Linked DNA regions of Tunicatimonas pelagia. The protein of the gene in region 1 binds, or shares a complex with, the protein of each later gene. Links are inferred from orthologs where the notes say so. Each region holds a gene or a part of one and is shown on either strand. Other genes may lie near its edges.

Region 1 (3,088 bases):
ATTCGGTGCTATAAGTAAGTTCTACTGCCTCACGCTCTAATTCTAATAATAACTCTTTAGGATTATACCGATGAAAATGCCAGTCTCTTTTTCTAATCTTTTCCTCTCGCTCATTATAAACGATATACTGAATCGTGAGCGGATAGTTGAGGCGTGCACGTTGAGCAGGTGTACCAAGCCATAGTATGCCCAAATTAGTTAGGCCTCCTTCAGAGTTAACCAGTTGGTAAAATTCTGCTATTTCTGCCGCCTCTTTGTTTTTAATGAACTCCGAGACTTTATCAGAGGATCTAATATCCTGTATGAATAGATTTACCTTAGCTTCATCAGCATTCGATAAAGAGACTTTCTGAGGAGTAATAATTTCCCACTGAAAGGCTGTTTTCTCGGCAGCCAAATGCGTTAGGTCATTACTACTAACGGGAAAGCAATTATCAGATACCCGAATAAATACTTTTCCTGAGGAAGTTGTAGCGATAGCTCTAACTGAAGGCAATATCTTCAATACAAAGTATTCACCACCATTGATATGCCGTATGATGGAGGGATCGACAATACCCACTCCGTCCGTAAGTCCGCGAAGCTTCTTCATTATTTCGTTGACATTAGTTTGATTCACCCTTTGATTAGTAGGAGGCTCACTGGTAGCATCTTCTATACCGATTATTATTTCGCCTCCTTGTGCGTTAGCAAAGCAAACGCAAATCTCCGCAAGCTTTTTTAAGTCTGCTCTAGACCCAATAGCTAAACGAAGACTTTTGTAGTCTCTATCTTTATTCTCTACCATAAAACTCTTGGTACTATTTGTTCTGTAGTCAATTTGAAAAGATAGAATGTTGCTTTTGCTTTTCCAAAATGAAAAGAATTGGGTAAATAGCAGTGTTTTAATTGATTACTCAGAAAGAAGGTTTTATGAGCCATCGAGGAGCGAATAATTCTTATTTCGGAAATATTGGGGAGGCGATTAGTTCATTGCTAACGGGATTGAAACTGTCCTTCCGCCATCTGTGGCAAGCCCGACAGAAGCGGGAACCGATGGGTGTAGCCGAAGATAATTACTTTGAACGGCAAAACGGTATTGTTACCCTTCAGTACCCGCACGAAACTTTTCCGGTACCGGATATTGGGCGTTACCAGCTTCATAACGAGATTGACGACTGCATCGTCTGCGATAAGTGCGCGAAAATTTGCCCGGTTGATTGCATCGAGATTGAACCGGTGCGAGCTACGGGAGAGATTGGTAAAACCTCCGATGGTTCGTCCAAACGACTTTATGCCGCAACGTTTGATATTGATATGGCCAAGTGTTGCTTTTGCGGCTTATGTACCACCGTTTGCCCTACCGAATGCCTCACCATGACCAAAGAGTACGACTTCAGTGTTTTTGATATTCAAGAGCATACCTTTGCCTTTTCCGAAATGACGGCAGCAGAAATAGCAGAGAAGCAACAAGAGTTTGAGGAATACCAGAAGCAAAAAGTAGCCGCTAAGGCGGCCGCCCCTAAACCTAAAGCAACGGTTCGCCCTAAAGTGGGGGCAAAGCCTGTCTTTAAACCTAGAATTCCTGTTCCGAAGAAAAAACCTAACCAACCACCATCCGAAGAATGAATCTATCGGTAGAAATAATAGCCTTTTATGCTTTTGCCGGATTGGTCGTTCTTTCAGCAATCGTTATCCTGTTTACCCGCAATGTGTTGTACGCAGCCTTTTCGCTGCTACTGACTTTTCTGGGAATTTCAGCGGTATACGTACTGGCCGGAGCTGATTTTTTGGCCGTGATGCAAATTTTGGTGTACGTGGGTGGAGTATTGGTGTTGCTCGTTTTCGGAGTGATGCTCACCAACCAGGTAGCCGGAAAATCAGTGCGTACCCAACACCACAACCAGTTTTGGGGACTGCTTATTGGCGGAGCCTTATTCTTCTTGTTAGCGCAGGCTATTTGGTTTATTGATATGAGTAGCTTGGTATGGCTACAGACCGCCAAGACGGTTCAGGCTTCTACGGTATCCACCCTTGGTATTCAACTAATGAGCGATTTTATTTTGCCCTTCGAGCTAACCGCAGTGCTGCTGTTAGTGGCACTTATTGGGGCGGCCTACGTAGCCCAGCGACAGTTGTAATCCAGAGTGTTCGAGTGTTCAAAATTACTGCTTCTTAACTCGGAGTAAAAAACTCTGAACTCAAACACCTGAGTACACGAATACATGAACGCTTCAAACTAGAAGAAATCCTGCCACACTCGGCGACGCTGAAGCTTCAGATCGCTCAGCATAGAGGACTTTACGTTAATCTGCACGTAGTAGGAGGTAAACCGCCCAAAGGGAACCCAATCAAATCGAAAATCGAAGCAGTCTAAGTCGCGGAAAATAGTGACGTTGGTTTGGGTAATTTCTTCCCGCTCAAAATCGTAGCCCGACTGAAAGCGTACTTTCCACTTAGGCGTAAGGTTAGCATCGCCCGAAAACTGTAGCGATTGGGTAAATGGACTAGCGGTAGGCTCAGGAGCAAATTCATTCTCTCGCGGGGCTGGCTGAATAATCTCTCTAGTTAAGTTTTTCCGATAATTAAAGGCATAGCGCAGTTGCAAACTCCAAGCTACATCGAAATCAGCGTAATCATTGAAGGCGGGGCCTACCAGTTCTAGCTGGTTTAGTTCATCTACCGTGGGGTCTATATCATCTTCAGGATCGCCTCCCTCTTCTTTATTCTCCTTAGCTTTGGGTTGCAGCCGAGTACTTATATTAAAATTGGCGCGAGAAAGCGTACCAATACTAAAGTTCCGCTCATTGACCCCTCCCAACCCATCAGGGGTAGGCCTTGTCTGCCAGGCGTACTGATCGAACTTAACCAATCGGGCAAATATTTCACCATTCTGGGCAGTATCCCTCGGGTTGGTCGGATCAGGAATATAAATATACGGGTCTACGGTAGCCCCTCCATTGATAGATACTTTTCCGTCTAGTAGTCGAGTGCGCGCTGAGATGTTAAATGGAGCTAGATTAAATGAATCAGCTGCAAGATTGTAGCTGGTGCTCAGTTGCAGACTTTCAAAGATTGGTATTTTCTTAGTGGCGTTTTCGGCATCGGT
Region 2 (3,281 bases), 990 kb from region 1 along the record:
TGCATCCTGTCCCTCATTCACCTGATGGCCTTTTTTATGGGTAGGAATATAAATACTAACGCAGTTAATCCCGGAAAAATCAGCGAGTGTCTGCAAGTCTTCTTTGGTCATCGTCTTCATATCAAAAAAAATTATTTCTTAAAAAATTATTCATCTATATTAACTGATACGTTAGCAGGTTGTTTGATCGGGTAAACGAACTCCAACTTTTACCAACTCTAAATCTAACCGCATGTTACACAATGATTTAGCGTACTACATTCAGACTGCAACTGAAGAATATAATCAAATCACTGCCCAGCGGAAAGCTGACTTGCAAGAAGTGAGTAGCTATGTTTCTCAAAAATTGTCGGCTAAAAAAACAACCAACCTGGTAGTAATTTGTACGCATAATTCGCGACGAAGCCACTTCGGTCAATTTTGGTTACAGGCAGCGACTTACTACTATCATTTACCCAATATTCGTACGTTCTCAGGGGGCACTGAGGCTACGGCTTTTCATCCGAACGCGGTAGCCGCGTTAGAACGGGCTGGAGTAAATTTTTCTCAAACCGACAAATCTAGCAGCAACCCGCAATATCTAGCTTCATGGGACAATGATCATCCTGCTATACCGATGTTTTCTAAAAAGTACGATCATTCGGAAAATCCCCGAAGCTTGTTTGCGGCCATTATGGTTTGTTCCGATGCCGATGAAGCTTGCCCGTTTATACCTGGTGCCGATGCCCGCTTCTCCCTTCCCTACCAAGACCCCAAGCAGTACGATAACACCCCACAAGAGCGCGAACAGTACGACGAACGCTGTCGCCAAATAGCCCGCGAAATGCTTTATGCAATGAGCAGCGTGCAATGAACAATTAGCAATGTACGATGAACAATTGCCGAGAGGTAGTTGACAACAGCTAATGACTAATTATGATCTCTCTTGTGCGAATCTATGGACTATTGACGGACTACTGTGGACTGCTGAATCATCTTTTTTCGTAATTTGCCTGCCTATGGGTACGTTTCTGTTTTTCCTTCCGTTTTTGCTGGGCTTTACGGTGGTAGGTGTGTACGCCGAGCGGAAGATTTCAGCCTTCATTCAAGACCGGATGGGACCCATGGAAGTAGGTAAGTACGGACTGCTACAAACGGTGGCTGATCTGTTAAAGCTAATTCAGAAGGAAGATATTGTACCCAAAGCGGCGGATCGTATCCTGTTTCTGGCTGCTCCGGTTATTATTTTTGTGGCGGTTTTCGCCGGATTCTCAGTACTACCACTTACCTCTGGTTTTCGGGGTTCTACCGCTGAGATAGGCCTATTCTTCCTTCTGGCGATTGTCTCGCTGGATGTAGTCGGAGTTCTGATGGCTGGTTGGGGTTCTAATAACAAGTACGCACTTTACGGAGCACTGCGGTCGGTCGCGCAAATTATCAGCTACGAAATTCCGCTGGGACTGTCGGTGCTTTGTGTGGTTATTGTTTCTCAAAGTTTCGATCTTCAGACTATTTCTTACCAACAAGGCATTTTATCTACGGAAGTCACGACTGTTCCGGTGTACCTATTTGGCATTGCCAATTGGCAGATTGATGTAACCCATATCGGCGGAATTTTATCTTGGAACATCGTTCGGGTTCCGATTTTGTTTTTTGCGTTTATCATCTACTTCATCGCCTCACTCGCTGAAAGCAACCGCGCCCCGTTTGATTTGCCCGAAGCGGAATCAGAACTAATTGGCGGCTATCATACCGAGTACTCTGGCTTTCGCTGGGCGTTGTTCATGCTATCCGAATACGCCATGATGCTGCTGGTGAGCTTTTTAGGGACAATCCTCTTTCTGGGAAGTTGGAATACCCCGTTACCCAATCTCGGAGTGGTAACTTTAGCCGATTGGACTACTGGTGAACCCAACACTTGGTTGGCTCATACTTGGGGTATCTTCTGGCTATTTAGTAAAACACTACTGCTGGTAGCTGTGCAAATGTGGGTTCGTTGGACGTATCCCCGGCTGCGGGTGGATCAACTGATGAACCTCTGCTGGAAGTATCTGATTCCAGCTTCGTTACTATTGGTGCTGCTGTCGGCCGTCTGGAGATTGTGGATGCTGTAGCATGAACCCTTATCTGCTGGCGATACTTGCCATTCTAATTCTTGGTTCAGCTGGGGCTTTTATTAAGATAATAGCCTTACCACCTATTGTACTTACTTTTTTCCGCACGTTAATTCCTACGGTATTACTGTTTAGTTACTTCAAGCTCATTCGCCGAAGGCGTTTGTTCCGCTACTCGGCTAAGTGGCTGCTGGTGGGGTCGCTGCTAAATGCAGGACGACTGTTCTTATTTATCGCTAGCTATTCTTATACCAGTATCGTTAATGCGATTGTTATTTTTTACACTTGGCCAGTATTTACGGTGCTCTACAGCCGCATTTGGCTAAAAGAATCTATTCCTCGGCGTAATCAGATTCTTCTATTTCTACCCCTTATTGGCATTGTCATCATATTTTCTGACCAGCAAGTTACCACGGATGAACAAGACCTCATTGGTATGGGAGCGATGTCGCTCTCATCTATGCTGTACGCATTTACGGTGCTTATCTTCAAAAGAACCTCGCAGGAGTACACTGGCTTTGAGACCGTGTTCTTTCAGAATCTACTGGGTGGGTTCATTTTTTTGCCATTTGCCCTACCTTATTTAAATAAGATTGACCTACCAACGTACGGACTAATCACACTCTTTTCAATTTTTATTGGAGTGTTGGCCTTCGGCATGTTTTTTCAGGCACTACAAAAGATGCGAGCATCTACTCTTTCTTATCTGGCCTATCTGGAAGTGGTTATTGCCAGTTTGTACGGCATACTACTCTTTGATGAAACCGTTACTGGTCAGTTTGTGATTGGTGCAGTGCTGATTATCGTGGCTACACTGTTGTTTAAAAAGGGGTAATGTAAATCTTGTACAAAGATTGAACGCATTCAGGCACTTGCCCCTACTAAACAAACCATAGAAAAAGCGCGAGAAAAGATGTTCAATAACTATCAGGCTAATGCCTATCAAATGGATTATCCCGCTTATCGTCAGCAGGGATTACAGCTTGGTTCTGAAGCTATCGAGGCAGCTCATCGTACCATAGCGCAAAGCAGGTTGAAACTCCCTGGACAACGGTGATCTATAAAAGGGAGGCAACATGTACTCAATCTTGGAGTACTCAATGTAAGTAGACGGTGGAGGGAACCACAAAACTTACTTGGAGCTGCTTAACAACAATTTGAAATACGCCCGGAAAACCAGGGTGTGCT

The links.
Region 2: the proteins of P0M28_RS11380 (region 1) and P0M28_RS15720 are in contact, whole or in part, in a cryo-EM structure (PDB 6ZJN), measured with the Thermus thermophilus proteins. The link is inferred for Tunicatimonas pelagia from one-to-one orthologs. Residues at the interface, in WP_096411123.1 of Thermus thermophilus: Thr2, Leu3, Lys4, Leu6, Ser9, Thr13, Tyr16, Leu17, Val22, Thr23; in WP_096411122.1 of Thermus thermophilus: Arg41, Phe42, Val44, Arg45, Met46, Thr296, Tyr354.

The regions. Positions count from the first base shown.
Region 1 is NZ_CP120683.1:2,694,024-2,697,111, forward strand. Bases 1-2,760 are described here. They hold P0M28_RS11380 (4Fe-4S dicluster domain-containing protein), read left to right. Parts: upstream 1-912; coding sequence 913-1,608; downstream 1,609-2,760. Other genes in these bases: P0M28_RS11375 (ATP-binding protein), read right to left, coding at 1-787; P0M28_RS11385 (NADH-quinone oxidoreductase subunit J family protein), read left to right, coding at 1,605-2,120; P0M28_RS11390 (putative LPS assembly protein LptD), read right to left, coding at 2,219-2,760. Also shown: more of P0M28_RS11390, read right to left, coding at 2,761-3,088. UniProt on the Escherichia coli protein: NDH-1 shuttles electrons from NADH, via FMN and iron-sulfur (Fe-S) centers, to quinones in the respiratory chain. The immediate electron acceptor for the enzyme in this species is believed to be ubiquinone.
Region 2 is NZ_CP120683.1:3,682,760-3,686,040, forward strand. What follows is about bases 93-3,045. They hold P0M28_RS15720 (complex I subunit 1/NuoH family protein), read left to right. Parts: upstream 93-998; coding sequence 999-2,093; downstream 2,094-3,045. Other genes in these bases: P0M28_RS15710 (baeRF3 domain-containing protein), read right to left, coding at 93-120; P0M28_RS15715 (low molecular weight phosphatase family protein), read left to right, coding at 233-853; P0M28_RS15725 (DMT family transporter), read left to right, coding at 2,095-2,928; P0M28_RS15730 (hypothetical protein), read left to right, coding at 3,007-3,045. In the rest of the region: more of P0M28_RS15710, read right to left, coding at 1-92; more of P0M28_RS15730, read left to right, coding at 3,046-3,150. UniProt on the Escherichia coli protein: NDH-1 shuttles electrons from NADH, via FMN and iron-sulfur (Fe-S) centers, to quinones in the respiratory chain. The immediate electron acceptor for the enzyme in this species is believed to be ubiquinone.